Regions from separate parts of the Amycolatopsis sp. NPDC104863 genome, predicted to be linked through region 3. Evidence: riboswitches for the same ligand, from Rfam matches in the RefSeq annotation. Region 3 holds a riboswitch; each other region holds the start of a gene.

What was found. A riboswitch is a leader RNA that binds a small molecule or an ion and turns the genes downstream of it on or off. The one in region 3 is predicted to bind S-adenosylmethionine.
Region 1: it holds a riboswitch for S-adenosylmethionine, as region 3 does, so the genes downstream of both, ACZ63J_RS26520 (methionine ABC transporter ATP-binding protein) here and thrC (threonine synthase) in region 3, are expected to answer to the same signal.
Region 2: it holds a riboswitch for S-adenosylmethionine, as region 3 does, so the genes downstream of both, ACZ63J_RS40115 (aminotransferase class V-fold PLP-dependent enzyme) here and thrC (threonine synthase) in region 3, are expected to answer to the same signal.

What each region holds. Positions count from the first base shown of each region.
Region 1 covers NZ_JBVJOW010000004.1:1,021,894-1,032,095, forward strand. The annotation lists gene ACZ63J_RS26510 (transglycosylase family protein) at 1-1,158, shown strand, start outside; gene rsmA (16S rRNA (adenine(1518)-N(6)/adenine(1519)-N(6))-dimethyltransferase RsmA) at 1,445-2,281, shown strand; SAM riboswitch class I at 2,428-2,534, shown strand; gene ACZ63J_RS26520 (methionine ABC transporter ATP-binding protein) at 2,728-3,741, shown strand; gene ACZ63J_RS26525 (MFS transporter) at 3,782-5,179, opposite strand; gene ACZ63J_RS26530 (TetR/AcrR family transcriptional regulator) at 5,284-5,826, shown strand; gene ACZ63J_RS26535 (4-(cytidine 5'-diphospho)-2-C-methyl-D-erythritol kinase) at 5,836-6,798, shown strand; gene ACZ63J_RS26540 (ASCH domain-containing protein) at 6,795-7,202, shown strand; gene ACZ63J_RS26545 (ABC-F family ATP-binding cassette domain-containing protein) at 7,207-8,973, shown strand; gene ACZ63J_RS26550 (fatty acyl-AMP ligase) at 9,198-10,202, shown strand, end outside.
Region 2 covers NZ_JBVJOW010000009.1:305,984-316,185, reverse strand. The annotation lists gene ACZ63J_RS40145 (DUF885 domain-containing protein) at 1-124, opposite strand, end outside; gene ACZ63J_RS40140 (AsnC family protein) at 257-1,261, shown strand; gene ACZ63J_RS40135 (RluA family pseudouridine synthase) at 1,258-2,187, opposite strand; gene lspA (signal peptidase II) at 2,184-2,765, opposite strand; gene ACZ63J_RS40125 (hypothetical protein) at 2,853-3,485, opposite strand; gene ACZ63J_RS40120 (hypothetical protein) at 3,425-4,048, opposite strand; gene ACZ63J_RS40115 (aminotransferase class V-fold PLP-dependent enzyme) at 4,065-5,420, opposite strand; SAM riboswitch class IV at 5,458-5,572, opposite strand; gene ACZ63J_RS40110 (M23 family metallopeptidase) at 5,666-6,322, opposite strand; gene ACZ63J_RS40105 (potassium/proton antiporter) at 6,557-8,035, opposite strand; gene ACZ63J_RS40100 (ArsR/SmtB family transcription factor) at 8,131-8,814, opposite strand; gene ACZ63J_RS40095 (penicillin-binding transpeptidase domain-containing protein) at 9,010-10,202, opposite strand, start outside.
Region 3 covers NZ_JBVJOW010000006.1:192,458-202,659, forward strand. The annotation lists gene ACZ63J_RS31565 (ComEA family DNA-binding protein) at 1-144, shown strand, start outside; gene ACZ63J_RS31570 (DNA internalization-related competence protein ComEC/Rec2) at 1,238-3,616, shown strand; gene thrC (threonine synthase) at 3,664-4,929, opposite strand; SAM riboswitch class I at 4,943-5,076, opposite strand; gene holA (DNA polymerase III subunit delta) at 5,212-6,192, shown strand; gene rpsT (30S ribosomal protein S20) at 6,242-6,502, opposite strand; gene ACZ63J_RS31590 (DMT family transporter) at 6,857-7,720, shown strand; gene ACZ63J_RS31595 (VOC family protein) at 7,744-8,118, shown strand; gene ACZ63J_RS31600 (class I SAM-dependent methyltransferase) at 8,115-8,735, opposite strand; gene lepA (translation elongation factor 4) at 8,851-10,202, shown strand, end outside.

The DNA of each region.
Region 1 (10,202 bases), on a different contig from region 3:
CCGCAGGCCAAGCGGGCCATGCTGGACGAGGGGCTGCGCGAGACCACCAAGGTCTGGAAGCGCCGGTTCCTCAAGGGCGCCGTCCTCAGCGTCATGATCAGCATCGCCGGTGGTGGCGCCGCCGCGCTGGCGATGAACAAGAGCGTCACCGTCGACGTCGACGGCCAGCAGCAGACCGTGCACTCGTTCGGCGACACCGTCGGCGAGGTGCTCGAGGACGCGGGCCTGTCCGTCGGCGCGCACGACTCGCTCTCCCCGTCCCCGCAGGCCGAGGTCGGCGACGGCGGGGTCATCAAGCTCGAGCGCGGCCGCCAGCTGAAGATGATCGTCGACGGCGCGGAGCACACCTCCTGGGTCCGCGCGACCCACCTCGGTGAGGCGCTCAGCCAGCTCGGCATGACCGGCATGGACAAGCCCGGCACGTGGATGTCGATGGCGAAGGACGGCGAGCTGCCCCTCCAGGGCGCCACCGTCGAGATCAAGACCCTCAAGAACATCACGCTGTACGACGGCGCGAACGCGCCGAAGCCGGTCAAGACGACCGCGGTCACCACGAAGGAGTTCCTGGGCGAGTACAAGCTCACCCTGGGCCCGGAGGACGCCGCCGAAGGTGGTCTGGACGTCAAGCTGACCGACGGCGCCGAGGTGCACATCAGCCGCACCGGCGTCTCGACGGTCGTCCAGAAGGAGACCATCGACCCGCCCGAGCAGAAGGTCGACGACCCGAACCTCGAGAAGGGCAAGACCGAGGTCGAGGACCCCGGCACGCCCGGCGAGAAGATGGTGACCTACAAGGTCACGCAGAAGAACGGCAAAGAGGTCTCGCGCGAGAGCGTCTCCGAGCAGGTCATCACGGAGGCCAAGCCGAAGATCATCCACGTCGGCACGAAGAAGCCGGCGAACCCGGTCATCGGCGACGCGTCCTCGTGGGACCGCATCGCGCAGTGCGAGTCGGGCGGCAACTGGGCCACCAACACCGGCAACGGCTACTACGGCGGCCTCCAGTTCGACAAGCAGACCTGGAACGCCTACGGCGGCTCCCAGTACGCGGCGCTGCCGAGCCAGGCGACGCGCGAGCAGCAGATCTCGGTGGCCGAGAAGGTCCGCGACGCCCGCGGCGGTTACGGCGCCTGGCCGGTCTGCGGCAAGAAGGCCTGACGAACTCCCGAACCGGCCCCCGTCCTCCCCGGACGGGGGCCTTTTCGCGTGCGCCGAGGGGCATCACGCGTGTCCGGAGGGGCATCACCTGTGATTGGCGGGGCATCACACCCGATGCCCGCCCAGTCACGCGTGATGCCTGCTCAATCACGCGAGATGCCCCTCCAATCACGCGAGTTCCGCGCTCAATCACGCGAGTTCCGCTCCTGATCACGTGAGTTCCGTCCTCGATCACCGCGAACCGACCGTCCGGGGGCGCGAGATGGCCCATCGGTAAGCTCGGCCGGTGGTTGAACTGCTGGGACCTGCCGAGATCCGCGGGCTGGCGGCCGAACTCGACGTGCGGCCGACGAAGAAGCTCGGGCAGAACTTCGTGCACGATCCCAACACCGTCCGCCGGATCGTCGAGCTCGCCTCGGTCGGTCCGGACGACGTCGTGCTCGAGGTCGGGCCCGGCCTCGGGTCGCTGACGCTGGGGCTGCTCGCCACCGGCGCGCGGGTCGTCGCCGTCGAGATCGATCCCAAGCTCGCCGAACGGCTGCCGAAGACCGTCGCCGAGCGGGGGCCGGACGCCGCCGAGCGGCTCACCGTCCTCGAGGCCGACGCCATGCGCGTCACCGACGCCGAGCTGCCGGCGCCGACCGCCCTCGTCGCCAACCTCCCCTACAACGTCGCTGTGCCGGTCGTGTTGCACCTGCTCGCCGAAGTGCCGTCGCTCACCTCCGGCCTCGTGATGGTCCAGACCGAGGTCGCCGACCGGATGGCGGCCGGCCCGGGCAGCCGGATCTACGGCGTGCCGAGCGTCAAGCTCGCCTGGTACGGCCCGGCGCGCAAGGTCGCCGCGGTGCCACGCTCGGTGTTCTGGCCGGTACCGAACGTCGACTCCGCGCTCGTCGCCTTCGAGCGCGGCGACGCGCCGGCGTCCGACGACCGGGAGCGGCTCTTCGGGCTCGTCGACGCCGCTTTCTCACAGCGCAGGAAGACGCTCCGGGCCGCGCTGGCGGGCTGGGCGGGCTCGGCCGAGCGCGCCGGCGAGCTGCTGGCGGCCGCCGGGATCGACCCGAAGACGCGCGGCGAGCAGCTCGACGTCCACGACTTCGCCCGGCTCGCCGCCGCCCGCTAGCCCCGGGCGACGTCCACTGTGGATGTCAACCGGCAGGGTGCTCGCCGACGTCTCCCGGCGTGCGCGTCTCGCCATCCGGACGCCGCCAGTCGTGTGATCTGGGCCAACGGGCTTGCGTTCGCTCTGCGGGATCGGTTTACTCAGTATGTCCATCCCGAGCGACTGAGAGACCTGGCTCGCCGAAGTCGCAGCAACCACCCTCCACAGGGCAGGTGCTACCGCCAGGACCGATGGAGGCCGTTTCCGATGAAGAGGGTAGCTCGCCCCCTGCTGCTGACCAGGCGTCGCGTAGTCGACGAAGGCCGCCGCTCCGTGACCGCATGTCGACGCTCCAACTGAGCTTTCCCGAGCCGGTCCACCTCTTCTTCTCGCACCGTCCATAGAGGACGGATTTCGCATGCGGCCGGGCGCCTCCGAGTGAGCGCGCCCCGTTTTCTGGAGCCTTCGTGATCACCGTCGAAAACCTGTCCAAATCCTTCGCCACCAACGGAAACTCGGTCGTCGCCCTGCGCGACGTGAGCGTCGACGTCCAGGCCGGCTCGCTGTTCGGCGTGGTCGGTCCCGCCGGTTCGGGCAAGTCCGTCCTCGCCCGCTGCATCGCGCTGCAGGAGCGTCCCGACCGTGGTGTCGTCCGGCTCGACGGCCTCAACACCGGCACCCTCGACGGCCGCCGGCTGCGGGAGATCCGCCGCCAGCTGGGGATCGTCGGCTCGAAGCCGGAGCTGATCGCCGAGCGCACCATCGCCGGCAACATCGCCTCCCCGCTGGAGCAGCTCGGGGTCGACGGCCCGCAGCGCCGCAGCCGGGTCGGCTCCCTGCTCGACCTCGTCGGCCTGACGCCGCGCGCCGCGCAGCGCCCCTCGGAACTGTCCGTCGGTCAGCTACGCCGGGTCGCGGTCGCGAAGGCGCTCGCGGCGGCCCCCGCCGTGCTGCTCGCGGACGACCCGACCGCCGGTGTCGACCCGGAGGAGGCCGGCGCGGTGCTCACCGTGCTCGACCGGGCCCGGTCCGAGCTGGGGGTCACCGTGGTGGTCACCACGCCGGACGCCGGGGTGGTCCGCCGGGTCTGCGACGACGTCGCGGTGCTGGAGGACGGCACGGTCGTCGAGCGCGGCACGGTGCTCGACCTGATCTCCAACCCCGCCAGCCGCACCGCGCAGGCGCTGCTGCCGGCCATCGAGACCCCCCGCTCGCAGGGCGCGCGTTACGACCGCTCGGTCGACGTCGTGCTGGTCGGCTTCGCGTCGGTCGGCGCGTTGCTGCCCGAGGCGGCGGGCCGGTTCGACGTCGAGTTCGCCACCATCGGCGGCGGCCTGACCCGGATCGGCGACACCCCGGTCGGCCGCTTCCGCCTCGGCGTCCGCGGCGAGCGCGCCGACGCGGCCCTCGCGTGGGTCACCGAGCGCGGTGGCCACGTCACGCACACGGCTCGCGGCCCCCAGGGTGTCGCGGCCGCCTGACCTGCAGCGGCCCCCCTGCGCCGCAGGGGGGCGGCTCTGGTCAGCGGGTGCCGCGAGGCAGGACCAGCAACGCGGTGAGTGCCGCGGCGCCGATGAGGCCCGCCGCCCAGGCCGCGGCCGTCGTGTAACCGTGGACGATCGCCGCCGGCGTGGTCAGCCCGGCCGCCGCCGCGGTGGCGATCGTGTTCAGCGCCGCCGTCCCGAGCGAGGCCCCCACCTGCTGTGACGTCGTCACGAACGCCGACGCCGCGCCCGCGTCACGCGCGCCGACCCCGCGGGTCGCGACGTTCAGCACCACCGGCATGCTCAGCCCGGCGCCGACCCCCAGCAGCAGCTGCATCGGCAGGATCACCGCGACGTACGACGCGTCCGGCGTCAGCCGTGTGGCGAGCAGGAGCCCGCAGCCGAGCACGAACAGCCCGCCCGCCAGCAGCGGCCGCGGGCCGACGCGGGCCAGCAGCCGGCTCGACACCTGCGTGGACGTCAGCATGTTCGCGCCGAGCGTCGGCAGGAACGCCAGCGCCGCGGCCAGCGCGCCGTACCCCATCACGACCTGCAGCTGGTAGGTCAGGAACAGGAACATCCCGAACGCGCCGAACGACGCCGCCCCGATCGTCAGGTACACGACGGCGCGGGCGCGGTCGCGCACCACCGTGAGCGGCAGCAGCGGGTGCGGGTGCCGGGCCTGCCGGCGCACGAACAGTCCGAGCAGCACAATGGACGCCGCCAGGGAACCCAGTACCACCAAGGAGTTCCAGCCCTCAGTGGCCACTTCGGACAGTGCGTGCACGAGCAGCACGATCCCGCCGCAGCTGAGCAGCGCACTGGTCCAGTCCAGCTTGGTCTCCCGGTGCGCGGCGGCCGCGGGCACGGCGAACCAGGCGCCCAGCCCGGCCAGCACGGCGATCGGCACGTTGACGTAGAGGCTCCAGCGCCAGTCGAGGAACTCCGTCAGCGCGCCGCCGACGGTGAGCCCGAGCGCGGAGCCGGACATCATGATGGCGCTGAAGATCCCGAACGCCTTCGCGCGTTCACGCGGTTCGGTGAAGGTCAGCGTCAGCAGGGACATCGTCGACGGCGCGAGCAGCGCCGCGAACACGCCCTGCGCGGCCCGCGCGCCGATAAGCCACGCCGGCGACGGCGCGGCGCCGCCGATCGCGGACGCGACGGCGAACCCGGCGACCCCGACCATCAGCGTGGTGCGGCGGCCGATCCGGTCGGCGAGCCGGCCGCCGAGCAGCAGCAGGCCGCCGAAGGCCAGCGTGTACGCGGAAATCGTCCACTGGCGGCCGGTGTCGGACATGCCCAGCGCGTGCTGGGCCGACGGCAGGGCGATGTTCACGACGGTCGTGTCGAGCACGACCATGAGCTGGGCCAGGCCCAGCGCGCCGAGGGCGAGCCAGCGGCTCGCCGTGCGTGGTGGTGCGGCTGTGGTCATGACGGACCCCCGAGGTAAGCTGTGGATGCATTGCTTGTCGGCCGACAAGCAATGCCAAGCTAAGTCATTGCTAGTCGGCCGTCAAGTAAGTTGAGGGGTGAGGCATGGCCGGGCGGCGCACCGACACCCGCGAGCGCATCCAGCGCGTCGCGCTCGAGCTGTTCGCCGAGCAGGGGTACGAAGGCAGCTCGCTGCGGGAGATCGCCGAGCGGCTCGAAGTCACGAAAGCCGCGCTGTACTACCACTTCCGCACGAAGGAGGACATCGTCTCGAGCCTCCTCGAGGACTGGGGCACCGCGCTCGACGAGCTCCTGGCGCGCGAAACCCGGCCGGCCGAGCTGCTCACCGCGTACGCCGCCCTGGTCGAAGACCGCTTCGGCCCGGTGATGGGCCTGGTGCAGCGCAACACGACGGCGTTGAAGGCCATCGCGGCGGGCGCCGGGCTGGCCGAGCGCATGCTCGAGCTGCACAGGCGGCTGAGCGGCGGGTCCGGTGACCCCGAGGCCGGCCTGCGGGCCCGGCTCGCCCTGGTCGCCGTCCAGCTCAACAGCGTCGAGGCCGAGCCGAGCACCCCGCCGGACGTCGCGCTCGCCGTCGCGCTGGACGTCCTTTCTCCTGGCCGGAGCGCGACCGGTGCGGGGACGTAGGCTGGTCGCGTGCTCGCCGTAGTTCCGCCCCCAGTCACCGTCCGGGTCCCGGCCAAGGTCAACCTGCACCTTTCGGTCGACGACCTGCGCGACGACGGTTACCACGAGCTGGTCACCGTGTTCCAGGCGCTTTCGCTGACCGACGAGGTGACCGTCGCGGTCGCCGACGACCCCGGCCTGGAGATCTACGGCGAGGGTGAGGGCACGGTGCCCACCGACGGCACCAACCTGGCCTGGCGGGCGGTCGAGGCGCTGGCGGCGCACGCCGGCCGCACCGAGGAGCCGAAGGTCCGCGTGGTGCTGCGCAAGGGCATCCCGGTCGCGGGCGGCATGGCGGGCGGCAGCGCCGACGCGGCGGCGACGCTGGTCGGGCTGGCCTCGCTCTGGAACCTCGAAGTGACGCGTGACGAGCTGGCCGAGATCGCGGCGGGCCTGGGCAGCGACGTCCCGTTCGCGCTCTACGGCGGCACCGCGCTGGGCACCGGGCGCGGTGAGCACCTGGTGCCGGTGCTGTCGCGGCACACCTTCCACTGGGTGCTGGCTTTCGACTCCGAGGGGCTTTCGACGCCGAAGGTGTTCGGCGAGCTGGACCGCCTGCGCGCGGACGGCAACCCGCCGCGCATCGGTTCGCACACGCCGGTCGTCGAGGCGCTGGCCTCGGGCGACCCGCGCCAGCTCGCCTTGCTGCTGGGCAACGACCTCCAGGCGGCGGCGGTTTCGCTGCGCCCCGGCCTGCGCCGCACGCTCCGGGCGGGCGTCAACGCGGGCGCGTTGGCGGGCACGGTCTCCGGCTCGGGCCCGACGTGCGCGTTCCTCTGCGAAGACGCACATTCGGCGGTGGAGGTGGCGGCCGAGCTGTCGGGCGCGGGAGTGTGCCGCACGGTCCGGGTGGCGCACGGCCCGGTCCCGGGAGCCCGGGTGGTCGGCGGCGACGACGCGCCGCGGCCCACGCCGCCGCGGGTGCACGCATGAAGAAGGCGGAGTTCGCGTTTCCGGGGCCGCTGCGGGACAAGCTGGTCGCGGCGATCCTGCGCGGGGAGAAGACGTCGACCACCGGCCTGGTCGCCGAGTACGAGAAGTACGGCGAAGAGCTGCCTGTCGTCGGCGAACGTGAGCTGATGATCGACTCGGCGGGCGAAGGTGTCGCGGTGCTCGAAACCACCGAGGTGCGCGTCCTTCCGCTGTCCGAAGTGGACTTGCAGCACGCGCTCGACGAGGGCGAGGGTTTCACGAGCGTCGCCGACTGGCGCGCCGACCACACGGACTACTGGCAGAGCGCCGAACTGCGTGCCGCGCTGGGAGATCCGGAATTCACCGTGGACGACACGACCCAGGTTGTGGCGACGCGGTTCGTCATCGTGGAAAGGAACGGCTGAGCGGATGGCCAACCTGGTCAACCTGGAGGCGGTGAGCAAGTCCTACGGGGTGAAGCCGCTGCTGGACGGCGTCTCATTGGGCGTCGCGGCCGGGCAGCGCATCGGTGTTGTCGGCCTCAACGGTGGTGGCAAGACCACGCTCCTGGAAGTCCTTTCCGGACTCGCCGAGCCGGATTCCGGGCGGGTGAGCCACGTCGGCGGCCTGCGGATGGCCGTCGTCACGCAGCGGACCGAGCTCCCGGACGGCAGCACCGTCGGCGAGGTGGTGCTCGAACGTTACGGCGCCGAGCACGAATGGGCCGCCGACGCCCGGGTCCGGTCCATTGTGGACGGCCTGGGCATTACCGCGATCGGGCTCGACACGCCCACCGCCAACCTCTCCGGTGGCGAGCGGCGCCGGGTCTCGCTGGCCGCCGCGCTGACCGGGGAGCTCGACCTCGTCGTGCTCGACGAACCGACCAACCACCTGGACGTCGAAGGTGTCCAGTGGCTCGCCGACCACCTGCTGACCCGGCGGATCGCGGTTGTGGTCGTCACGCACGACCGGTGGTTCCTCGACACCGTCGCGAGTGTGACCTGGGAGGTCGCCAACGGCCGCGTCGAGAGTTACGAAGGTGGTTACGCCGACTGGATCTTCGCGCGCGCCGAGCGGGCGCGCCTGGCCGCGACGGCCGAGGAGAAGCGGCAGAACCTGGCGCGCAAGGAGCTGGCGTGGCTGCGGCGCGGCCCGCAGGCGCGCTCGTCCAAGCCGCGCTACCGCATCGACGCGGCCGAGGCGCTGATCGCCGACGTGCCGCCGCCGCGCGACTCCGTCGAGCTGATGGCGTTCGCGAAGCGGCGCTTGGGCAAAACCGTGCTGGAGCTGGAAGACACGACGTACACGGTCGGCGACCGGACGCTGCTCGACCACGTCACCTGGCGGGTCGGGCCGGGTGACCGGATCGGCCTGGTCGGCGTCAACGGCTCGGGCAAGACGTCGCTGCTCAAGCTGCTCGGCGGCGACGTCCAGGGCTCGACCGGCCGCCGGATCGAGGGCAAGACGGTCGCGCTCGCGCACCTGCGTCAGGAGCTCGACGACCTGCCCGGCGACCTGCGTGTGCTGCAGGCGATCGAGCAGGTGGCCGGGCGCGTGGTGTTCGGCAAGCAGGAGATGACGGCGTCGCAGCTGGGGGAGAAGCTCGGTTTCCCGCAGGCGCGCCAGTGGACCCCGGTCGGCGACCTGTCCGGCGGCGAGCGGCGGCGGCTGCAGCTGTGCCGGCTGCTGATGGCCGAGCCGAACGTCCTGCTGCTCGACGAGCCGACGAACGACCTGGACATCGACACCCTGCAGCAGCTGGAGGACCTCCTCGACGGCTGGCCGGGCACGATGGTCGTGGTTTCGCACGACCGGTACCTGGTCGAACGCGTCTGCGACACGATCGTCGCCCTCTTCGGCGACGGCCGCATCACGCACCTCCCGGGCGGCATCGAGGAGTACCTGAACCGCCGGGCGGTCGCCAAGGAACCGGCGGCCGCGACCGCCCCGACGGCGGCGAAGGCGGAAGCGAAGAAGTCGGCGGCGGACCTGCGCGCGGCCCAGAAGGACCTCGGCCGGCTGGAGCGCAAGCTCGACCAGCTGCACAGCAAGGAGCAGAAGCTCCACGCGTCGCTGCTGGAGGCCGCGACGGACCCGGCGAAGCTGATGGAGCTCAACGCGGAGCTGAAGGGCGTCCAGGGCGAGATCGAGGAGGTCGAAGCCCGCTGGCTGGAGACGTCCGAACTGCTGGAGTGAGGGTGCTCGGCCCTCGGGACCCGCTCGCCGGCGCACGTCCTCGAGTACCCGGAGAACGACAGCTGGGCCATCGAGTGGCAGGGTGAAGAGGTTGGCGGTATCACCCGCTCCTGCGCGCCCGGGTCCGCGAGGTCCTCGACGAGAACCGCCACGACAGCCGGCCGCGAGGCCCGGTTTCCGCCTTGGTCGGCGGATGTTGACACCCAGACAGTAATCTGACGCCCATGAGCAGGTTCGTGGACACGCTCGTCGCCACCGCGACGGCGCGAGGTCAGCAGCGGGGCATGGTCACCGGGGAGCCGAAGGAGCCGGTCCGGCGGACCTGGGCCGAGGTGCACGAACAGGCCCGGCGGATCGCCGGTGGCCTGGTCGCCGGCGGGTTCGAGCGGGGCGGGGCCGTTGCCGTGCTGGCCGCCGCGCCCGTGCTGATCGCGCCGACCGTGCAGGCCGTCTGGCTGGCCGGGGGCAGTGTCACCATGCTGCACCAGCCGACTCCGCGGACCGATCTCGCCGAGTGGGCCGAAGACACCGTGCGGGTGCTCGGGATGATCGGGTCGGACCTCGTCCTGCTGGGCGAGCCGTTCGACCAGCTCGCCCCCGTGCTCGCCGAAAAGGGCATCGGCTTCCGGCTCATCAACGAGCTGGCCGACGCCGAGCCGCTCGCCGACGTCGTCACCACCGACGAGGGCGAGACCGCGCTGCTGCAGCTGACCAGCGGCTCGACCGCCGACCCGAAGGCCGTGCGGATCACCTACGGGAACCTGTACTCCAACGTCAAGGCCATGGTCGACCGCGCGGAGTTCGACTTCGACACCGACGTGATGGTGTCCTGGCTGCCGACCTTCCACGACATGGGGATGGTCGGCTTCCTGACCGTGCCGATGACCTTCGGCGTCGAGCTCGTCAAGATCACGCCGGTCGAGTTCCTGTCCGGGCCGCTGATCTGGCCCGAGCTGATCACGAAATACCACGGGACGACCACCGCGGCGCCGAACTTCGCGTATGCCATCGTCGGGCGCCGGATGGCGCGCGTCGACGACGACAACGCCTACGACCTCTCGAAGCTGCGGATCGCGCTGAACGGCGCCGAGCCCGTCGACGAGACCGCCGTCCAGACCTTTGTGGACGCCGGCGCGCGGTTCAAGATGCCCGCGGAGTGCGTGTTCCCGGCCTACGGCATGGCCGAGGCGACGCTCGCGGTGTCGTTCGCGCCGCTGTTCACCGGGCTC
Region 2 (10,202 bases), on a different contig from region 3:
CTTCGGCCGACAAGTCCGGCAAACCGGTCGCCGCCGGGCGGACGCCCAGCACCGCCGGCGTCAGCGGATCGGCGGCGAACAGCGCTTCGACGAACTCGTCGGCGAGTTCGGTGACCGCGGTCATGACGGGACCCCCAGCTATCGGTGTGTGCTCCCGGCCGACCCTAACGGAGATCACCGACAAGAACGGCCGGTCGTTCGCCGGGGGCGGACGGCCTCGGCGCGACCGGCGGGGCGACGCGGTAGCGTTCACCGAGTGGCCGTGACCGATCCCGTGGACATCCGCCTGCTCGCCGCGCTCGCCGACCTCGGCAAGGCCGCGGTGCACGAGCTCGCGGCCAAGGTCGGCATGGATCCCCGCGAGGTCGCCTACCGGCTGGTCGCCCTGTCCGGCAGCGGGCTCCCGCTGCTCGTCGGCGTCGAAAGCGACCCGAACGGCCTGCGCGCGGCCATCGCCGGCGCGCCGCCGTCGTGGGCGAACCGGCCACCCGCGGCGCCGCAGTTCCCGCCGTCGCAGCCGGTGCCGCAGCAGCCGCCGATGCCCCCGGGTCCGGGTCCGCAGGGCGTGCCGTCCGGTCCGTACAACGTCCAGGGTGCGCCGTCGGGGCCGTACAACGTGCAGGGTGCGCCGTCCGGGCCGTACAACGTCCAGGGCACGCCGTCCGGGCGGTACCCCGGCCCGCCGCCCCGGCCCCCTCAGCAACAGCCGCCGCGTCCGCCGCAGCAGCAGTTCGCGCCGCCGCCGGTGCCGCTCGACCCGTCCGTCAGCACGTGGGGCCTGCCGCAGACGGCGTCGTGGGCCCGCGGTGACGAACCCCCGCGCACCGGCGCTCCCGGCGGCAAGCAGGGCCGGCTCGGCCAGGTCATGGAGACCCAGGGCCTGGAAGGCGAACAGCTGTCGGTGCAGCTGCTGGAGGTCCAGGACCCGGCGGACTTCCTCTTCAGCGCGGCCGGCTACCGCCTGGAGAACGGTGAGCGCTCGGTGGTCGTGCACACCGAGATCACCAACCGCGGCGCGATCCCGTTCGCCTCACTGCCGGACAACTACCTCGAGCTGCTCGCCGCCGACGGCACGGCGATCGGCAAGGCGCCGGTGTCGCTGACGTCGCGGCCGCCGCACAAGATCGGCGTCAAGCCGGGCGAAACCCTGGGTGGCCACACGGTGTACGTGCTCCCGGACACCACCCGCGTGGTCTCGGTCCGCTGGAGCCCGCGGCCGGAGCCGGACGAGCGCACGCTGACCTGGTCGATCGACGACTAGTAACTCTCGTCCTGCAGGATCTTCAGCGCGTTCGCCAGGTCTTCCGGGTACTCCGACTCGAACTCGACCCAGCGGCCGTCCGCCGGGTGCGCGAACGCCAGCGTCTTCGCGTGCAGCCACTGGCGGCTCAGGCCGAGGTGGCGGGCCAGGACCGGGTCCGCGCCGTAGGTGAGGTCACCGACGCACGGGTGCTTCAGGGCCGAGAAGTGGACGCGGATCTGGTGCGTCCGCCCGGTTTCGAGCTTGATGTGCGCGAGCGACGCCGCGCGGAACGCCTCGACGACCTCGTAGTGCGTCACGCTCGGGCGGCCGCCCTGGACCACTGCGAACTTGTAGTCGTGGCGCGGGTGACGGTCGATCGGGGCGTCGATCGTGCCGCGGGTCGGGTCCGGGTGGCCCTGCACGATCGCGTGGTAGCCCTTGTCGACCGTGCGCTCCTTGAACGCGCGCTTCAGCACGGTGTACGCGTGCTCGCTCTTGGCCACGACCATCACGCCGGTCGTGCCCGCGTCGAGCCGGTGCACCACGCCCTGGCGCTCGGCCGCGCCCGACGTCGCGATGCGCAGGCCGGCCGCGGCGAGGCCGCCGACGACGGTCGGGCCGGTCCAGCCCGGGCTCGGGTGCACGGCGACGCCGACCGGCTTCGAGATCACGACGATGTCGTCGTCGTCGTGCAGGATCTTCATGCCCTCGACGGGCTCGGCGACGATCTCGACCGGGTTCGCCGGCTCGGGCAGCGTGACTTCCAGGAGCCCGCCCGCGGCCAGCCGGTCGGACTTGCCCGCGGGGCGCCCGTCCAGCAGGACGTCGCCCGATTCGGCCAGTTCGGCCACCACCGTGCGGGAGAGGCCGAGCATCTTCGCGAGACCGGCGTCCACGCGCATCCCGTCGAGCCCGTCGGGCACCGGGAGCATCCGCGAGCTCACGCCTGGTCCTCCTGTGCTTCGGCCTTCTTCTTGTCCTTGGTCGACGTGCCGTCGTAGTCCTTGCCCAGCAGCGACAGCAGCACGATGAGCGCGCCGCCGACGCAGATCGCCGAGTCGGCGATGTTGAAGATCGCGAAGCCCTTGCCGTTGGGGGCGAACGCCGAGATGAAGTCGACGACGTGGCCCTGCAGGCCGCCCGGCGGGCGGAAGATCCGGTCGGTGAGGTTGCCCAGCGCCCCGGCCAGCACCAGCCCGAGACCGATCGCCCAGCCGATCGAGCGCAGCCGCCGCGACAGCCAGATGATCGCGATGACGACGGCGAGCGCGACCAGCGCCAGCACCCACGTCATCCCGGTCGCCATCGAGAACGCGGCGCCCGGGTTGCGGATCACCTGCAGGTAGATCAGCCCGCCGAGGATCCGGACCGGCTCCTTGCCCTCCAGGTTCGCGACGACCAGGTTCTTCGTCACCAGGTCGATCGCCCAGAGCACGACCGCGACCGCGAACACCCAGCCGACACGGCGCTTCGGCAGCAGCGGCTTCGCCGGGACCTCGGGGTTCTCCGGCGCGTCGGCCACGGGGTCGGGCGCCGCTTCGGCGGCGGCTTCGGTCTCGGGTTCGGAGTGGCTGGGCTCGGTGCTCACCGGTCCATTGTCCACGCCTGGTCAGGGTGCGTCGGCGGCAGTGTCGCGGGGACGCCGGAGGAGGACCGCGAACGCCGCGGCGAACAGCGCGCTCGCCGCGGTCAGCGCCCCCGTCACCGGGGTCGGCAACAGCACGCTGACCAGCGCGAACACCACGCTCACCGCGAGCACGAACCAGCTGCGCTCGTAGGCGGCCAGCACCAGCAGTCCCAGGGCCGCGACGAGCGCGCCCCGGACGTCGCCGGGCAGCCGCAGCTCCACGGCGCCGAGCAGGTCGAGCAGCGGGACGGTGGCGAGCGCGGCCAGGGTGCCGAGCACGAACCGGACGGGCCGCGGCGGGGTGCCGGCGCGGCGCAGGTGCAGCCAGTACCAGCCGGCGACGGCGAGCACCACGCACGCGAGGCCGGCGAGCCAGCCGAGCCCCGCGGGCGGCACGACGTTCGTCGCGTAGACGTCGGTGGAGTACCACCCCGTGCCCCCGACCCCGCCGGTGCCGAGCCCGACCCCGGACAGGTCCTGGGGCAGCTCGTAGGCGCGCGAGTGCACGAACTGGCCGGCCTCCGGCGTTTCCGGGACCAGGGCGACCACCGCCATCACGAGCTGCGCGAACCCCAGTGCGGCCAACGGGAACCAGTAGTCGCGCGATCTCCCCATCGGGGCAGGATAGCGCCCGCCAGCAGGACGCCGGCCGAGATCAGCACACCGGGCAGGTCCGCGACGAGGACGGCGACCGCCCCGGAAAGCACGGCGGTGGCGAGGATAAACGGACTGCGTTCCCACCCCGCGACGACGGCGAGGCCGAGCGTCGCGAGGATCGGGCCCCGGGCCGTGGCGTCGAGGCCGAACCAGCTGTAGGCGAGCAGATCCAGCAGCGGCACCGCGAGCACGACGCCGGCGGCGGCCAGCACTGCGGCTTTCGCGCCGAGCCGCCGGGCGTACCCGGCGACCACCGCGAGGAACGCGGCGATGAGCGCCCACTGCCAGGCCACCCCGATCCCACCGCGGTAGGCGATCACCGTGTCGGAAATACTGAGGAACTGCTGCGGGCCACCGTGGTCGTCGACGGTGAGCCCGAAAACACTCTGGTACGACGGCGCGGCCGGCGCGAAGTGCGACGCCAGCTCGGCGGTCACGGCCGAGCGGCGGAACAGCTCGACCGTGACCAGGACCAGCTCGGCAAAACCGAGCAGTGCCAACGAAACCCCGTGCCTCCCCATCGGCCCAGGCTAGCGCTCAGCAGAACGGCGGCAGCTCCCGCGGGTCGCCCACCGGCGCCCAGCGGCCGTCCACCTTCGTGTACTCCCAGCGCGCGCCGCGGGCGACGATCTGGCGCAGCGCCAGCACCACGCGGTCGACGTGCTCCTCGGTGCTGCCGAGGCCGAGGCTGACGCGCACCGCCTGCCGGCCGTCACCGCCGGCGACACCGATGAGCCGCTTCGCCGCGATGTGGGCGCAGAACGCACCGTCGCGCACGCCGATGCCGTACTCGGCCGACAGCACGGCCGCGAGCCAGCCGGGGTCGAAGCCGTCGACGACGAAGCTGACCGTGCCGACGCGGTCGACCGGCGCGTCGAACAACCGCAGCTCGGCGCAGCCGGGGATGCTCTCCAAACCCTTGCGCAGCCGGGTGAGCAGGGCCTGCTCGTGCGCTTCGACCGCGGCCCAGTTGCGGCTCAGGGTTTCGCAGGCGACATCGAGCGCGTACACGCCGACAGTGTTGGGCGAGCCCGCTTCGTGGCGCTCGGGCCCGTCGTTCCAGACCACGGCGTCGTCGGTGACGAGCTTGGTCGCGCCGCCGCCGGCGAGGTACGGCTGGGCGGCGCGCAGCCAGTCGGCGCGGCCGATCAGCGCGCCGGCGCCGAATGGCGCGTACAGCTTGTGGCCGGAGAGGGCGACGTAGTCGACGTCCAGCTCCTTGATCGAGACGCGGCGGTGCGGGGCGAGCTGGGCGGCGTCGAGCGCGATGCGGGCGCCGTGTTTCCGTGCCACCGCGGCGATTTCGGCGACCGGGAGCAGCTCACCGGTCACATTGGACGCTCCGGTGACGACCACCAGGCGCGGTCCTTCGGGGCAGCCGGCGAGCGCTTCGTCCACAGCGGACACCGCGGCGAGGCGGGTGCGCGGGGTCGGGATCCGCCGGACGTGCGGGCCCCGCCACGGAAGCAGCGCCGCGTGGTGCTCGGTGTCGAACACGACCACCGAGGTGCGCGGCGGGAGGCTGCGGGCGAGCAGGTTGAAGGAGTCCGTGGTGTTGCGCGTGAACACGACGGTGTCGGTCCGGCGCGCGCCGACAAACCGGCGCAGGGTGTCACGGGTGCGCTCGTAGAGCTTCGTCGACACCTGCGACGCGAAGCCCGCGCCGCGGTGGACGCTGGCGTACCAGGGCAGGAACTCGTCGACGGCGCCGCGGACGGCCTCCAGGCACGGCGCGCTCGCCGCGTGGTCGAGGTTGGCGTAGCCGATCTCGCCGCCGGTGACGAGCGGGACCCGCAGCGACGCGCCGGCGACGGCCGGGATTTCCTGCGGGACAACGGTTTCGACGAGCTCGACGGGAGCGACGGTGCTGGTGCGGTCGATGGCGAGAGTCATCGGTGCCTCCTCGGCAGTCCGGGGGACCCCGGCGAGGGGCCCGCGCTTGCCCGTCGCACGACGCGACCGGCCCGGTCTTCACCCGGGGCACCCCACCGCGGTAGGAGGGTTGCCGGCCAGCAAGCCGGGGCTTGACGCTGGCACTCATGACCTGGCTCGAAGGTAACCGAAACCGGACGCGGCGGCCAACCCCCGGTTCGCATTCTGAGACGCCGCTCACAGGACTGCGCAGGATGCGAGAAGGGTCAGAGCTTCGCGCGGAAGTGGCCCGGCAGCTGCGTGACGGCGTTGTCCGCGAGGTGCGTCGCGGTGCCCTGGTACTGCTCGGATCCGGCGGTGAAGCGCCAGCCGCCCAGGGTCTTCCCGTCGACCGGCTCGCCGTGGGCCGCGGCGACCGCCGTCGAAACCTCGGCGAAGGACTTGCCGTCCCAGTTCGCCGCCGGGGCGTCCGGCAGCGTCCAGAGCGTGAAGTGGACGTGCGCGCCGGTGCTGCTGCCGCCGCACGGGAGCGCGTTGCCGGTCGAGCCGAGCTCGGCCCCGGCCTCGACCTGCTCACCGTCGGTGACCTTGATGGCCTCCATGTGGTAGTACCCGGTCCGCCAGCCGCCGGCGTGGTCGATGGTCACCCAGTCGCCGCCCGCGCAGTGCTGGAGGTGCACGGTGCCGGCCAGCGGGGCCCGCACGGTGCGGTCGGCCGGGCTGAAGTCGACGGCGTTCTTGACCCCGGTGCTGCCGTCGTCGGAGTGGATGCCGGCCGAGTACACCTGCTGGCCCGCCTTGAACGGCAGGGCCAGGGCCGGGAACGGCGCCACTTCGGCGCTCGCGGCCGGCGCGGCGAGCAGCCCGCAGGCGGCGGTCATCACGGCGGCCAGAACCGCCCCACGAACATGCAGCTTCGTCACCGTGCGTACTCCTTTGGCTGTTCACTCACCCATTCGAACTAACCGGATCGAGCGCACAGTAGGCCAAAGGTTGGATCACTGGGAAGATCACACGGCGTTTTTATGCCCGACGATCACCCTCACGGAAAAAGATCACCAGGTCAGCACGAGAACCGGACAAGGACCGGACAAGACGCAGGCCAGCGCCAGCCCAGTCGTCCGATCGATCACGGACCGGCCACGACCACGAACGGGCTAACGGCCCGACTCGCCCTTCCAGCGGGCCAGGCGCCCGGCCCGGTCCACCGCGCGGAGCCGGCGTTCGACGGTGTCGCGGACGACGCTCGTCGTGACGACCAGCAGCTGGTCGTGCTCCTGCAGCCGGCTCGTCTTCTGCGGGGTGAAGCCGGCGCCTTCGCGCACGACCAGGCTGACCGTCGCCCCGACCGGCAGGCGCAGCTCGGACAGGTACACGCCGTGCAGCTTCGACCCGGGCTGGATGCGGACCTGCAGCAGCTCGGCGCCCAGCTCGTCCAGCGGCGCGGAGTCGACCTCGATCTCGTGCGGCTCGGACTTCTTGGACAGCCCGAGCCAGCGCGCGAGCGGCCCGAGCGTCGCCCCCTGGAGCAGCGTCAGCACGATGACCAGCACGAACACCGCGTCGACCAGTCGTTGCGCGCCCGGCAGCCCCTGCGAGAGCGGGATCATCGCGAGCACGATCGGCACCGCGCCGCGCAGCCCGGCCCACGACAGGAACACCTGTTCCCGCCACGGCAGCTTGAACGGCAGCATCGACAGCACGACGGACACCGGCCGGGCCAGCAGCAGCACGACGGCGCCCGCGACCAGGCCCGGCACCAGCGTCTCGAGCAGCCGGCTCGGTGAGGCGAACAGCCCGAGCAGCACGAACAGCCCGATCTGCGCCAGCCAGCCGAGCCCTTCGGCGAACGACAGCGTGTCCGAGCGGTGCGGCAGCCGCGAGTTGCCGAGCACCAGCGCGGCGACGTAGGTGGCGAGCAGCCCGGACGCGTGCGCCAGCTGCCCGGACGAGTACGCCACGACGCACACCGCGACGGTGGCGAGCGGGTAGAGACCGGTCGCCGGCAGCGCGGCCCGCCGCAGCGCGATCCCGCCGAGCCAGCCGAAGGCGAGCCCGATGGCCAGGCCCGCGCCCAGCTCGTAGACCACCAGCAGCGGCAGCGTCCAATCCACAGTGGTGCCTTCGGCCAGCACGACGACGGCGATGTAGGCCGGCGCGTCGTTGATGCCGGACTCCAGCTCCAGCGCGCCGACGAGCCGTTTGCCGACACCGGCCGTGCGCAGCACCGAGAAGACCGCCGCCGCGTCCGTCGAGGCGAGGACCGCGCCCCACAGCAGGGCGAACCGCCAGTCCAGGCCCAGCAGGAAGTGCAGGGCTGCGCCGGTGACCGCGATGCTGACCACGACGGCCACAATGGACAGTGCGATTCCGATGCCCAGCGCGGGTTTCACCGCCGACCACCGGGTCGTCAGCCCGCCTTCGGCGAGGATCATGACGAGCGCGGCGAGCCCCAGCGACTGGGTCAGCTCGGGGTTGTCGAACCGGATGCCGAAGCCGGCTTCGCCCAGCAGCACGCCCATCGCGAGGTAGAGCAGCAGCGAGGGCAGGCCGAGCCGGATCGACACGCGCACGGCGAGCACGGAGGCGAGCAGCACGACACCGCCGATGCCGAGCAGCACGGGAAGCTGGTCCATGCCGCCTCCCTCCGAGTGCCGTGGGCCCTCAGAATAGTGAGGCGGTGGGGTTAACTCGTTCGTGTACCGCTGGGGCGCGTCGCGGACGCGGTGTGTTAAGGCCCACCGAGCGCGGTGAGGTCGACACCGAGCGCCGCGAACGGCTTCTCCGCCGCGGGAAGCACCTTCACGGCGCGATGTCCGTCGTGGCCGACCCAGCCGGCGTCGACGGCCCGCTCGAGCAGCGCCGCGGGCAGCGCGCCGGCGAGGTGGTCGCGCCGCTCCGTCCAATCCAGACAGTCGCGCAGCAGCGGCCGCCGCCCGGCCGCGACCGGCACCCCGAGGTCGTCGAGCACCTCGCGGCCACGGCCGGTCAGCGCGAGCCCGTCGCCGGCGTCGATCAGGCCGGTGGCCAGCATGCCGTCGCGGAGGGCGACGCCGAGAACACCGGCGAGGTGGTCGTAACAGGTGCGCGCGAAGCCGAGCCGCTTCACCCGCAGTGACGACTTCAGGCTCGTGACCGGCCGGTGCTCGGCGTGCTGGGCCAGGTGCTCGATCAGCTCGGCGACCCGCGGGTCGGCGATCCGGACGTAGGACGCGCGGCCCTGCTTGACCCGGGCGACGAACCCGGCGTCGGTCAGCCGCGTGACGTGCTCACTCGCCGTCGACAGCGCGATGCCGGCCGCCTTCGCCAGCTCACCGACGGTCCAGGCCCGCCCGTCCAGCAGCACGAGGCACATGGTGGCCCGGCTCGGATCCGCGAGCACGGCGGCCACTTCGGCCAGCGCGATCGTCTCCATAAGACCACGGTACGACCCGGACCCTTCGCCCGCGGCCGAACCGACGCACCTCACCGGACGACATGCGTACCCCGCCGGACGACACGCGTACTCAGCCGGACGACACGACGCGGGCCGGGACCGCGGGCCGTGTCGTCCGTGCAGGTACGCGAGTCGTCCGTGCAGGTACGCGTGTCGTCCGGCTGGGTACGTCGGTCAGAGGGACTTGAGGAACGTGGCGGCCAGCTGGACGGCCGGGCCCGAGTCGTTCGAGTTCTCCAGGACCACCGCGAACGCGACGGTGCCGCGGTAGCCCACGAACCAGCCGGTGGCCGACGCGCCGTCGCCGAACTGGGCCGTGCCCGTCTTGCCGAACACCGTGCCGGCTCCCGCGGCGGCGCGACCCGTTCCGCTGGTCACCACCGCGCGCATCATCTTCCGGACCTCGCCGAGCACCGAGGACGGCGGTGGCGAGTAGCCCTTGACCACCTGCGTCTCGACGTCGTGCCACAGGCGTGGGGTGATCGCCTTGCCGGAGGCCACCGTCGCCGCCATCACCGCGCCGCCGAGGCAGCTCGCCTGGATGCGGCCCTGGCCGAACCCGTCCTCGACCTGCTCGTCCTTGCTCGCCGCCGGCTCGACCTTGCCGAGCTCGGTGTTGATCCCCGGGATCTCGTAGTCGGCGTTCAGGCCCAGCTCGTTGGCCGCCTTCTGCAGCCCGTCGGCGGGGAGGGCCAGCGCGAGCTGCCCGAACGTCGTGTTGCACGAGCGCGCGAACGCCGTCTGCAGGTTCGTCGCGCCCAGCTCGAACCCCTCGTTCTTGACCGTGCGCGTGCCGATCGTCGCGACGCCGGGACAGTCGACCGGCGAACCCGCGTTGAGCCCGCTCTGCTGGACCGCGGCCACCGCCGTCGCGATCTTGAACGACGAACCCGGCTCGTACAGGCCGTTCAGGGCCTTCGGCGCGTCTCCCGCGGCGGCGTTCTGCGCGACGGCCAGGATGTCGCCCGACCCGGTGTCGAGCGCGACCATCATCGCGGATCCCCGGTACCCGTTCACCGCCTTCTGGGCGGCGTTCTGCGCGGTCAGGCTCAGGCTCGACACGAGCGCCGGCGCGCCGTCGGCGGACGCCTTGCCGAACAGCGTCTCCAGGCTCTTGCCCGCGGCGTCGACCCGCTGGACGGCGAACCCGCTGCCCGCGGCGGCCGTGACCTGGCCGGTGAGCGCCGAACGCAGCAGCGGTGCCGGGTCGCCGTCGACCGGGTGCAGGCCGCCGGCCCCGCTGACCAGCAGGGGTTTGCCCTCGCGGTCGGCGACCGCGGTGCTGTCCTGCACGGCCGTGCTGATCACCAGCCGCTGCCCGGTCTCCAGCTTCGGGTGCAGCAGGGACGGCGCCCAGTGCACGAGCC
Region 3 (10,202 bases):
GGCGTCGGCGAGGTGATGGCCAAGCGCATAGTCCAGTGGCGCACCGACCACGGCGGCTTCACGAAGGTGGAACAGTTGCGTGACGTCGATGGCATCGGCGAAAGCAAGTTCGCCAAGTTGCGGGAGCAGGTGACGGTCGGATGACCTCCGTCCCTGCCCGGCTTGTCCCCGCGGCATCGGCACGATCGCTTGGAGGCTGGTGGTCATCGGTCGCCGCCCGGGTGACTGCCACTCCACACGACCTGCAGTCCGTTTGGGCGGCGTTGGTGCGCCGGCTTGCCCCAGCCGGCCGGATGGTCTCCTGCAGCCGCTCGAACCGCACACCCGCCGGCGGGCCCAACGGCTCCCCGTCGCGGTGCCCGACGTCGATCCCGAACGGCGCCGAGCAGCAGTCATTGCAACGGCGACCGTCGGCCACCGGCTGCCAAGCAACCCGGCCAACACCGCCCTCTCCTGCGAGCGGGCGGGACTTGCGGTTGCTTCAGGCCGCGCTGGCGTACCGGCCCAGCGCGCTCTTCGGGTTCCTCGTCGGCTCGCGATCGACGGCTCTTACCCCGGCGACTGCCGCCTTGCAGGGCTCGCAGCTGCTCTCGGCGGCCATGGCCGGGTCACTTGGCGGCTGGTGGTCGGCGGCCGCTGTTGCGGTGACTGCCGCTCCGCACGACTTGCGGTTGGTTCAGGCGGCGAATATGTGCTTGCCTGGCGCGCTTTCCGGGCTCCGCGCCGGCTCGCGGTCGGCAGTTCCTGTCCCTGCGACTACCGCCAGGCAGGGTTCGCGGCGGGTCCTGGCGTGGCTTGGCGCGCTGGTCGGGCTCCTCGTCCGCGCGCGGACGCACGTGATTGCCGCCTTGCAGGGCTCGCGGCTGCTCTCGGCGGCCATGGCCGGGTCACTTGGTGGCTGGTGGTCGGCGGCCGCCGTCGCGGTGACTGCCGCTCCACACGACTTGCGGTTGGTTCAGGCGGCGGAGATGTGCATTCCTGGCGCGCTTTTCGGGTTCCTCGTCGATTCACGGTCGGCGGCTACCCCGGTGACCGCCGCCTGGCAGGGCCCGCAGCGGGTCCCGGCGTGGCTTGGCGTGTTGGTCGGGCTCCTCGTCCGCGCACGGACGCAGGTGACTGTCGCCTGGCAAGGCTTGCCGGTGGCCCGGGCGCTGGCCCGACTCGGCGCACCAGCCAGCCTGCTCGTCTGCTCACAGTCGACAACAGCCGCCAGCCCGCGGAGTCAGGAGCCGGTCGGATGACCACCGTCCCCGTAACCGACACCCGCCAAGACATGCGGCTGGTCCCGGCAGCCCTCCTGTGCTGGCTCGCGGCACTGTCCGGCCTCTTCCTCGGCTGGTGGACGGCACTCGCCGCCGGGCTCGCCTCGGCGCTCATCGCCGGCCTGGTGCTCTACCGCGCCCGCGGCCGTCCCCGGGCACTCGGCACAGCCCCGGCCGTACTCGTACTGGGCCTCGTCACAGCCGGCCCGGTTGCCTGGCAGATCCGCGACGCCCAGCACGACGAACTCCGCGCGGCAGCAGCAAACGGCCTACCGGCCACCCTCCGAGTCATCGTCGCCGAACGTCCGAAGCCGGTGCGGAGCGCGGGATACGCCGACACCCAAGCCGGCGCCCGATCAGTAGTGCTCACCGCCGACGTGCGCACCGCATCAATCGACGGCCGCCCGGTCGACTCCTCCGGGCAGGTTCTCCTCCTCGCGCCGGTCGCGCAATGGGCGACCTTGCTGCCAGGCCAGGAAGTGGCCGTCTCGGGTCTGCTGATGCCGCCGCGTGGTTCGGACCTGACCGTCGCCGTGTTGTCCGTGCGCGGCCCGCCCACGGAACCCGGCCCCGCGCCGTGGTGGCAGCGGGCGGCGGCCGACCTGCGCGCGGGTCTCCACGACCTGTGCCAGAGCCTGCCGGACGAGCCCGCCGGATTGCTGCCGGGCCTGGTCCTCGGTGACACGAGCGGCCTGTCGCCGCGGGTCGAGCAGGAGTTCGTCACCGCCGGCCTCGCCCACCTGACCGCGGTCAGCGGCGGGAACCTCGCCGTGGCCTGCGGCGCGGTCCTGCTCCTCCTGCGCCTGGTCCGGCTCGGGCCCCGGTTGTCGGCGGTGGCGGCGGGCGCCTGCCTGGCCGGGTTCCTCGTCCTGGTCGGCCCGGAGCCGAGCGTGCTGCGGGCCGGCGTCATGGCGGCGGTCGCGTTGCTGGCTCTGGCGCTGGGACGGCGTGGTTCGGCGCTGCCCGCGTTGGCGTTCGCGGTCTGCGTGCTGGTGGTGGCGGATCCGGCGATGGCCACGGACTTCGGGTTCGCGCTGTCGGTGTTCGCCACCGCCGGGCTCGTGCTGCTCGCGCCTCGCTGGGCGGCCGCGCTCGTCCGCCTCGGCGTTCCGCCGGGGTTCGCCGAAGGGCTGGCGATCCCGCTGGCGGCGTTCCTCGTGACTGCGCCAGTGATCGCGGGCATGGCGGGCTCGGTGAGCCTGGTTTCGGTGCTGACCAACGTCCTCGCGGCACCGGTAGTGGCTCCGGCGACCGTGCTTGGCGTGCTGGCGACGGTCACCGGTCCCTGGTGGCCGGGCGCGGGGAAGGTCTTGGTGCACCTGGCCGATCCGGAGGCACGCTGGCTGATCACGGTGGCGCGGCACGGCGCACGAGCCCCGGGCGCGACAGTCGCGTGGCCCGGCGGCTGGGCCGGCGGCCTGCTCGCCGCCGGTGTGCTCCTCGTGCTGGTGCTGGCCGCCCGCCACCGGCGGATCCGGCTGCTCATGGCCGTGCTGGTCGTCGGCGCGCTGCTGGTGCTCGTGCCGGTCCGGGTGATCGCGCCGGCGTGGCCACCGCGCGACTGGGCGATGGTCGAATGCGACGTCGGGCAGGGTGACGCGGTCGTCCTGGCGACCGCCGAGCCCGGGCGGGCGATCGTCATCGACACCGGACCCGAGCCGGGACCGGTCGACGAGTGCCTGCACCGGCTCGCCGTCGACCGGATCCCGTTGGTGGTGCTGAGCCACCTGCATGCCGACCACATCGGCGGGCTCGCGTCGGTCTTCGACGGCCGCGCGGTCGGTGGCATCGCCGTCGGGCCGGGGCGCGCGCCGGAGTGGGCGTGGCGGCAGGTCGCCGCGGAGGCGGCCCGCCAGTCCGTGCCCCTGGTCGAGCTGAACCCGGGGGAGCGGCTGGACTGGCCCGGGCTCTCACTCGACGTGCTCGGCCCGCGCTACGTCCCGGCCCGTGCAGCCGGGCAGGACGGCACCACGATCAACAACAGCTCGGTGGTCCTCCGGGCGCAGACAGCAGCCGGTCGGATGCTCCTGACCGGCGACGTCGAACTGGCCGCGCAGGCGGATCTCCTGGCCGACGTCGCAGACTTGAAAGCGGAGGTGCTGAAGGTCCCACACCACGGCTCGCGGTACTCGCTGCCGTCGTTCCTCGCCGCGGTGGCGCCGCGGGTGGCGTTGGTCAGCGTGGGCGCGGGCAACACCTACGGGCATCCCAGCAAGTCCACAATGGACACTCTGGTGGCGTTGGGCGCACGGGTGACCCGGACGGACCAGGACGGAGACACCGCCGTGGTAGGCGAACCGGCGGGCCCGGCGGTCTCACGCCGGGGCGAGCCCCGCGGCCCACCGCGCCGATGAGCCGGGGCGAGCCACGCGGCCCGCCCCGGCACACCGCCGGGCGAAGATCAGTACCCGAGCGCCTTGTTCACCGCGGCGGCCGACGGCGGGAGGACCGCCTTGGGGCCCACGTGGTTCTCGATCGCGTCGAGGGTCTTGAGGCCGTCGCCGGTGATGAGGAGCACGGTCTCGGCGTCCGGGTCCAGCTTGCCCGTCTCGACCAGCTTCTTCGCCGTGGCGACGGTGACGCCACCGGCCGTCTCGGTGAAGATGCCCTCGGTGCGGGCCAGCAGGCGGATGCCTTCGACGACCTCTTCGTCGGAGACGTCCTCGATCGCGCCGCCGGTGCGGTTGACGATGTCGAGCACGTACGGGCCGTCGGCCGGGTTGCCGATCGCCAGCGAACGGGCGATCGTGTCCGGCTTCACCGGCTGGACGACGTCGTGGCCGCCGCGGAACGCGGCCGACACCGGCGAGCAGCCCGTGGCCTGGGCGCCGAACACCTTGTACGGGCTGGCGTCCACGAGACCGAGCTGACCCAGCTCGCGGAAACCCTTGTCCACCTTGGTGAGCTGCGAACCGGAGGCGATCGGCACGACGATCTGCGGCGGGATGCGCCAGCCGAGCTGCTCGGCGACCTCGAAGGCCAGCGTCTTCGAGCCTTCCGAGTAGTACGGCCGGACGTTCACGTTCACGAACGCCCACTTCGGGTGCTCACCGGCGAGCTCGGTGGCGAGGCGGTTGACGTCGTCGTAGTTGCCGTCGATGGCGATGAGGTCGCCGTCGTACACCGCGGTGGTGAGGATCTTGGCGCGCTCGAGGGACTTCGGGATCAGCACGACCGACCGCCAGCCGGCACGGGCGGCCGCGGCGGCCGTCGCGTTGGCCAGGTTGCCGGTCGAGGGACACGCGAGCACCTCGAACCCGAACTCGCGGGCCGCGGCCAGCGCGACGGCAACCACGCGGTCCTTGAAGGAGTGCGTCGGGTTGCCGGTGTCGTCCTTGACCCACACGCGCTTGAGGCCGAGCTCCTTGGCGAGGCGGTCGGCGCGCACCAGGCGGGTCGCGCCGGGCTCGGTGTTCGGGATTTCTTCGATGTTCGACGGAACCGGGAGGAGCTTCTTGTAGCGCCAGATGTTCTTGGGGCCGGCCTCGATGTCTTCGCGGCGGACGCGGCCGAAGTCGTAGGCGACCTCGAGCGGCGAGAAGTCTTCGGCGGAGACGAACTCGGGGGCGAGCGGCTGCCGGTGGCCCTCTTCCTTCGACACCAGTTCGACGGCCGGTCCGAGATCCGGGGTCTTGGTGGTGGAGGTCGTGCCGAGGGTTGCGGTCATCGCGAGGTTCCTTTCCTCATCTGCCCCGCCGAAGCGGGCCGGAATTGGCACCGTGGTCGTCAGCTACCCCGCGATCGCGGGATGACGGGCTGTACGCCGGTTGCCGGGGCTTCGTCGGGCCGTTCCCTCTGCCCCTCTGGATGAGCGGTATTCGGTTGTCGGGGCGCGCCACAAACGCGCCGCCTCGAGCACACCGTACGACATGGCGTTCGGACCGTGCCATGGTGGCGGCTCCACATCACCGGAGCGGGCGCACGTTCGGAGAAGTGAGAGGATCCTCCGGTGACCGCGCAAGCCACCGCCCCGCCCCCGCTGCACCTGGTCCTGGGTGAGGAAGAACTGCTGATCGAGCGCGCCGTCCGCGAGACGCTGGCCGCGGCCCGCGCGATCGACGCGACCGCCGAGCTGACCCGCGTCCGGGTGTCCGATCTCACAGCCCCTGAGCTGGCCGAACTCGTCAGTCCCTCGCTGTTCAGCGAAGGGCGCGTGATCGTCCTGGAGTCGGCGCAGGACATCTCGCAGGAGCTGGCCGACGCCGTGGCGTCCTACCTGAAGGACCCGGCGGAGGGGGTCGTGCTGGTCGTCGTGCACACCGGCGGTGGCCGCAGCAAGGCCGGCAAGACGCTCCCGGCCGTGCTGAAGAAGGCCGGCGCCGAAGTCACGGAATGCCCGAAGATGACGAAGCCCGCTGAGCGGGAGCAGTTCGTGCGGCACGAGGTGCGCCGGGTGGGCGGCAAGATCGACCCGGCCGGTGTCGCCGCGCTCATCGACGCCGTGGGCTCCGACCTGCGGGAACTCTCCTCCGCCGCGACGCAGCTGGTCGCAGACACCGGCGGCGCGGTCGACGCCGAAGCGGTCCGGCGCTACCACCGCGGCCGCGCCGACGTCACCGGGTTCGCGGTCGCGGAGCGGGCGGTCAGCGGTGACCGCGCGGCGGCGCTGGAGTCGTTGCGCTGGGCGATGCAGCTCGGGGTCCCGCACGTCCTGGTCGCCGACGCGCTGGCTGACGCCGTCCGCACGATCGCCCGCGTCTCCGGCGCGGGCCGGGGCAACCCCAACCAGCTGGCCGGTGAGCTGGGCATGCCGCCGTGGAAGATCCGCAAGGCGCAGGGCCAGTCCCGGGGCTGGAACCAGGACGGGCTGGCCACGGCGATGCGGGTGGTCGCGCGGCTGAACGCCGAGGTCAAGGGCGTGGCGGCCGACCCGGGTTACGCGCTGGAACGAGCCGTGCTGGAGGTGGCGGCCGCCAAGGGCGACCGCTGACATGAAGAAAGCCCCGGCCGAGGCCGGGGCTTCTCCAGAAACAGCTTGCTCAGAGCGCGTTGACGCGCTTCGCGAGCGCCGACTTCTTGTTGGCGGCCTGGTTGGCGTGGATGACGCCCTTCGAGACGGCCTTGTCCAGCTTCTGGGCGGCGTCGCGCTGCAGCTCGGCAGCCTTGGCCTTGTCGCCGGCGTCGGCGGCTTCGCGGACCTTGCGGATCGCGGTCTTCACCGAGGACCGGATCGCCTGGTTGCGCTGACGCGCCTTCTCGTTCGTCGTGATGCGCTTGATCTGCGACTTGATGTTGGCCATAGGGCAACTCCTGTTTCACTCGGTGAGATTCGCCGCCGCGCTGAAGTGGCCCTGCTCGAAAGCAGGTTTCCTCCATGACGGAATGCCGCACGGGCAGCGAGCGACAACTCTAACAGCCCGGCTCCCGGCCCCGTCCGCCGGGACCTGCGCGCAACCGATCATGGGGAGTACGGTGGAGGGCGGTCAGTGCCTAGGGTTCCGTCGCCGGTCCGCACACGCCGCACCACACAACCAGGACCGGCGGGTCTGGTCCGAGCGGCACCATCGGCGGGCCCGGACGGCCGGTCGTTCATCTGACGGGGCAAAAGCCTGGAGGACCCGGTTTTCGCGCGCGCGAAAACCCGAAAGGGTCCCATGAACGCCACCGCCCTGTCCTTCGTCCTCGTCGCCGCGGTCGTGCACGCGGCGTGGAACCTGGCCGCCAAGCGGATCTCCTCCGGCGGCACGCAGTTCGTCTGGCTCTACTACACGGCTTCCGCGGTCTTCCTCCTGCCGGTGACGGTCGTGCTGCTGGTCGTGGAAACGGACCGTCCACAGTGGAGCTGGCTGCTCGCCGCCGTCGTGACGGCGGTGCTGCACATCGCCTACGGCATCGTCCTGCAGCGCGGATACCGCGTCGGCGACCTCTCGGTCGTCTACCCGGTCGCGCGCGGCACCGGGCCGCTGCTGTCGGTGCTGGCCGCCGTCCTCGTGCTCGGCGAGCGGCCGGGCTGGCTCGGCCTGCTCGGCGCGTTCCTCGTGATCACCGGGGTGCTGGTGATCAGCACCGGCCGCAAGGCGGGCGACCCGCAAGCGGTGAAGGCCGGGATCTTCTACGGCCTGCTGACCGGCGCCGTCATCGCCGGCTACACGCTCTGGGACGCGCACGCGGTGACCGGCCTCAGCGTGCCGCCGATCGTCTACTTCGGCCTGGGGTCGGTCCTGCAGAGCGTGCTGCTCGTACCCGGTGCGCTGGCCGACCGCGGGGAGGTGCGGCGGATCTGGCGCGAGCAGCGTCGCGAGGTGCTGGTCGTCGCGGTGCTTTCGCCGATCGCGTACGTCCTGGTGCTGTTCGCGCTCACCATGGCGCCGGTCAGCCTGGTCGCGCCCGCCCGGGAGCTGAGCATCGTGCTCGGCGGTCTCGCCGCGTGGCTGGTGCTGGGCGAAAGCGACGCCGTGCGGCGGCTCGCCGGCTCCGTGATCGTGCTGTCGGGGATCGCCGCGATTGCGGTCGCCTGAGCGCGTCCGGTAGGGATGGTCGGATGGAAGTCCTGAAGAGCAGGCTGTTGATCCGCCCGCGTGACGTCGCCGCGACCACCGGGTTCTACCGCGACACCCTCGGCCTGGCCGTGGAGCGCGAGTTCCCCGGCGGCACCGTCTTCTTCCTCGGCCACGGTTCCCTGGAGGTCTCCGGCGAGGGGATGGCGGGCGCGTCGCCCGACCTGGTGCTCTGGGTGCAGGTCCGGGACCTGGCGGGCACCCTGGCCGAGCTCAAGGGGAAGGGCCTGGAGCCGGTGCGCGACGCCCAGCGCGAGCCCTGGGGCCTCGACGAGGCCTGGATCGCCGACCCGGACGGCACGCGGATCGTGCTGGTCGAGGTGCCCGAGGGCCACCCGATCCGCACCGACACCCGCTAGGCGGGCTTGACGGCGCGCAGCTGCGCGGCCAGCGCGGTGAAGCCGGGCGGCTCCCAGGTCCACGTCTGCAGGTCGGCGAAGCCCGCGGCGGCGGCCTCGTCGGCCAGCACGTGCCTGCTCACGGGCAGCCACTTCTCGTGCGCGGACAGCAGCAGCCGCCCGCCGGGCCGCAGCACCCGGAACAGCTCGGCGAACCCCGCGGCGCGGTCGTCCCAGAGCATGACGTTGTTCACGGTCAGCACGACGTCGACGGACTCGCCGGGCTCATCGGTGTGCGCGGCCGACCCTTCCCGCAGCTCGGCGCGGTCGCCGCAGCGCTCGTGGCAGAGCGCGAGCATCTCGGGGGAGGGGTCGACGCCGACGACGCGCCCGGCCAGCCGCGACGCGGCTTCCAGGCCGACGCCGGGGCCCGGCCCGACGACCAGGACGGTCTCGTCCGGCTCGAGCTTGGCCAGGTCGACGACGCGGTGTTCGGTGGCGGCGTTGCCCCGGGCCATCAGCAGGCCGCCGAGGCGGCCGAGCACGCCGGAGGGGTGACCGAACGTCCGGTCGAGGACACGGGCGAAGCCGCTGGTCTCCGGCTGGGGAGGGGGTGCCGGCTGGTGCGAAGTGCTCATACTTCGAGGGCACCACGGATCACAAAAGCCCGCATCGGGGATGACCCCCACCCGCACCCGGAGGGCCATGGGACCATAGAGGTGGCCATCCCCGACTTTCCGAGGACTCATTCGAGTGACGACGTTCGCCGACACGACCTTCACGCCTCCGGAGCTCATCCGGAACTTCTGCATCATCGCGCACATCGACCACGGCAAGTCCACCCTGGCCGACCGCATGCTGCAGCTCACCGGCGTCGTGGAAGAGCGGGCCATGCGCGCGCAGTACCTCGACCGGATGGACATCGAGCGGGAGCGCGGGATCACGATCAAGGCCCAGAACGTCCGGCTCCCGTGGCAGGTCGACGGGCAGGACCACGTCCTGCACATGATCGACACCCCCGGCCACGTCGACTTCACCTACGAGGTCTCGCGGGCGCTGGAGGCGTGCGAAGGCGCCGTCCTGCTGGTCGACGCCGCGCAGGGGATCGAGGCCCAGACGCTGGCCAACCTCTACCTCGCGCTGGAGAACAACCTCCAGATCATCCCGGTGCTCAACAAGATCGACCTGCCCTCGGCCGACCCCGACAAGTACGCGGGTGAGCTGGCCCACATCATCGGCTGCGAGCCCGACGACGTCCTGCGGGTCTCGGCCAAGACCGGCATGGGCGTCGGCGCGCTGCTCGACGAGGTCGTCAAGCAGGTCCCGGCGCCGCAGGGCGACGCGGACGCGCCGGCCCGCGCGATGATCTTCGACTCGGTGTACGACACCTACCGCGGCGTCGTCACCTACATCCGGGTCGTCGACGGCAAGATCACGCCGCGCGAGAAGATCAAGATGATGTCGACCGGCGCGACGCACGAGCTGCTCGAGGTCGGGATCATCTCGCCGGAGCCCAAGCCCAGCAAGGGCCTCGGCGTCGGCGAGGTGGGCTACCTGATCACCGGCGTGAAGGACGTCCGCCAGTCCAAGGTCGGCGACACCGTGACGTCCGAACGCCACGGCGCCAAGGAGGCGCTGGCCGGCTACCGCGAGCCGAAGCCGATGGTCTACTCCGGACTGTATCCGGTGGACGGCTCCGACTACCCGGAGCTGCGCGAGGCGCTCGACAAGCTCCAGCTGAACGACGCCGCGCTCGACTACGAGCCGGAGACGTCGGTGGCGCTGGGCTTCGGCTTCCGCTGCGGCTTCCTCGGCCTGCTGCACCTGGAGATCACGCGCGACCGGCTCGAGCGCGAGTTCGGCCTCGACCTGATTTCGACGGCGCCGAACGTGGTTTACCGCGTGGTGCTGGAGGATCGCAGCGAGGTGGTCGTGACCAACCCGTCGGACTGGCCGAGCGGGCTGAAGATCTCCGAGGTGCACGAACCGGTTTCGAAGGTCAGCATCCTCGCGCCGTCGGAGTTCGTCGGCACGATCATGGAGCTGTGCCAGACCAAGCGCGGGACGCTGCTCGGCATGGACTACCTGTCCGAGGACCGGGTCGA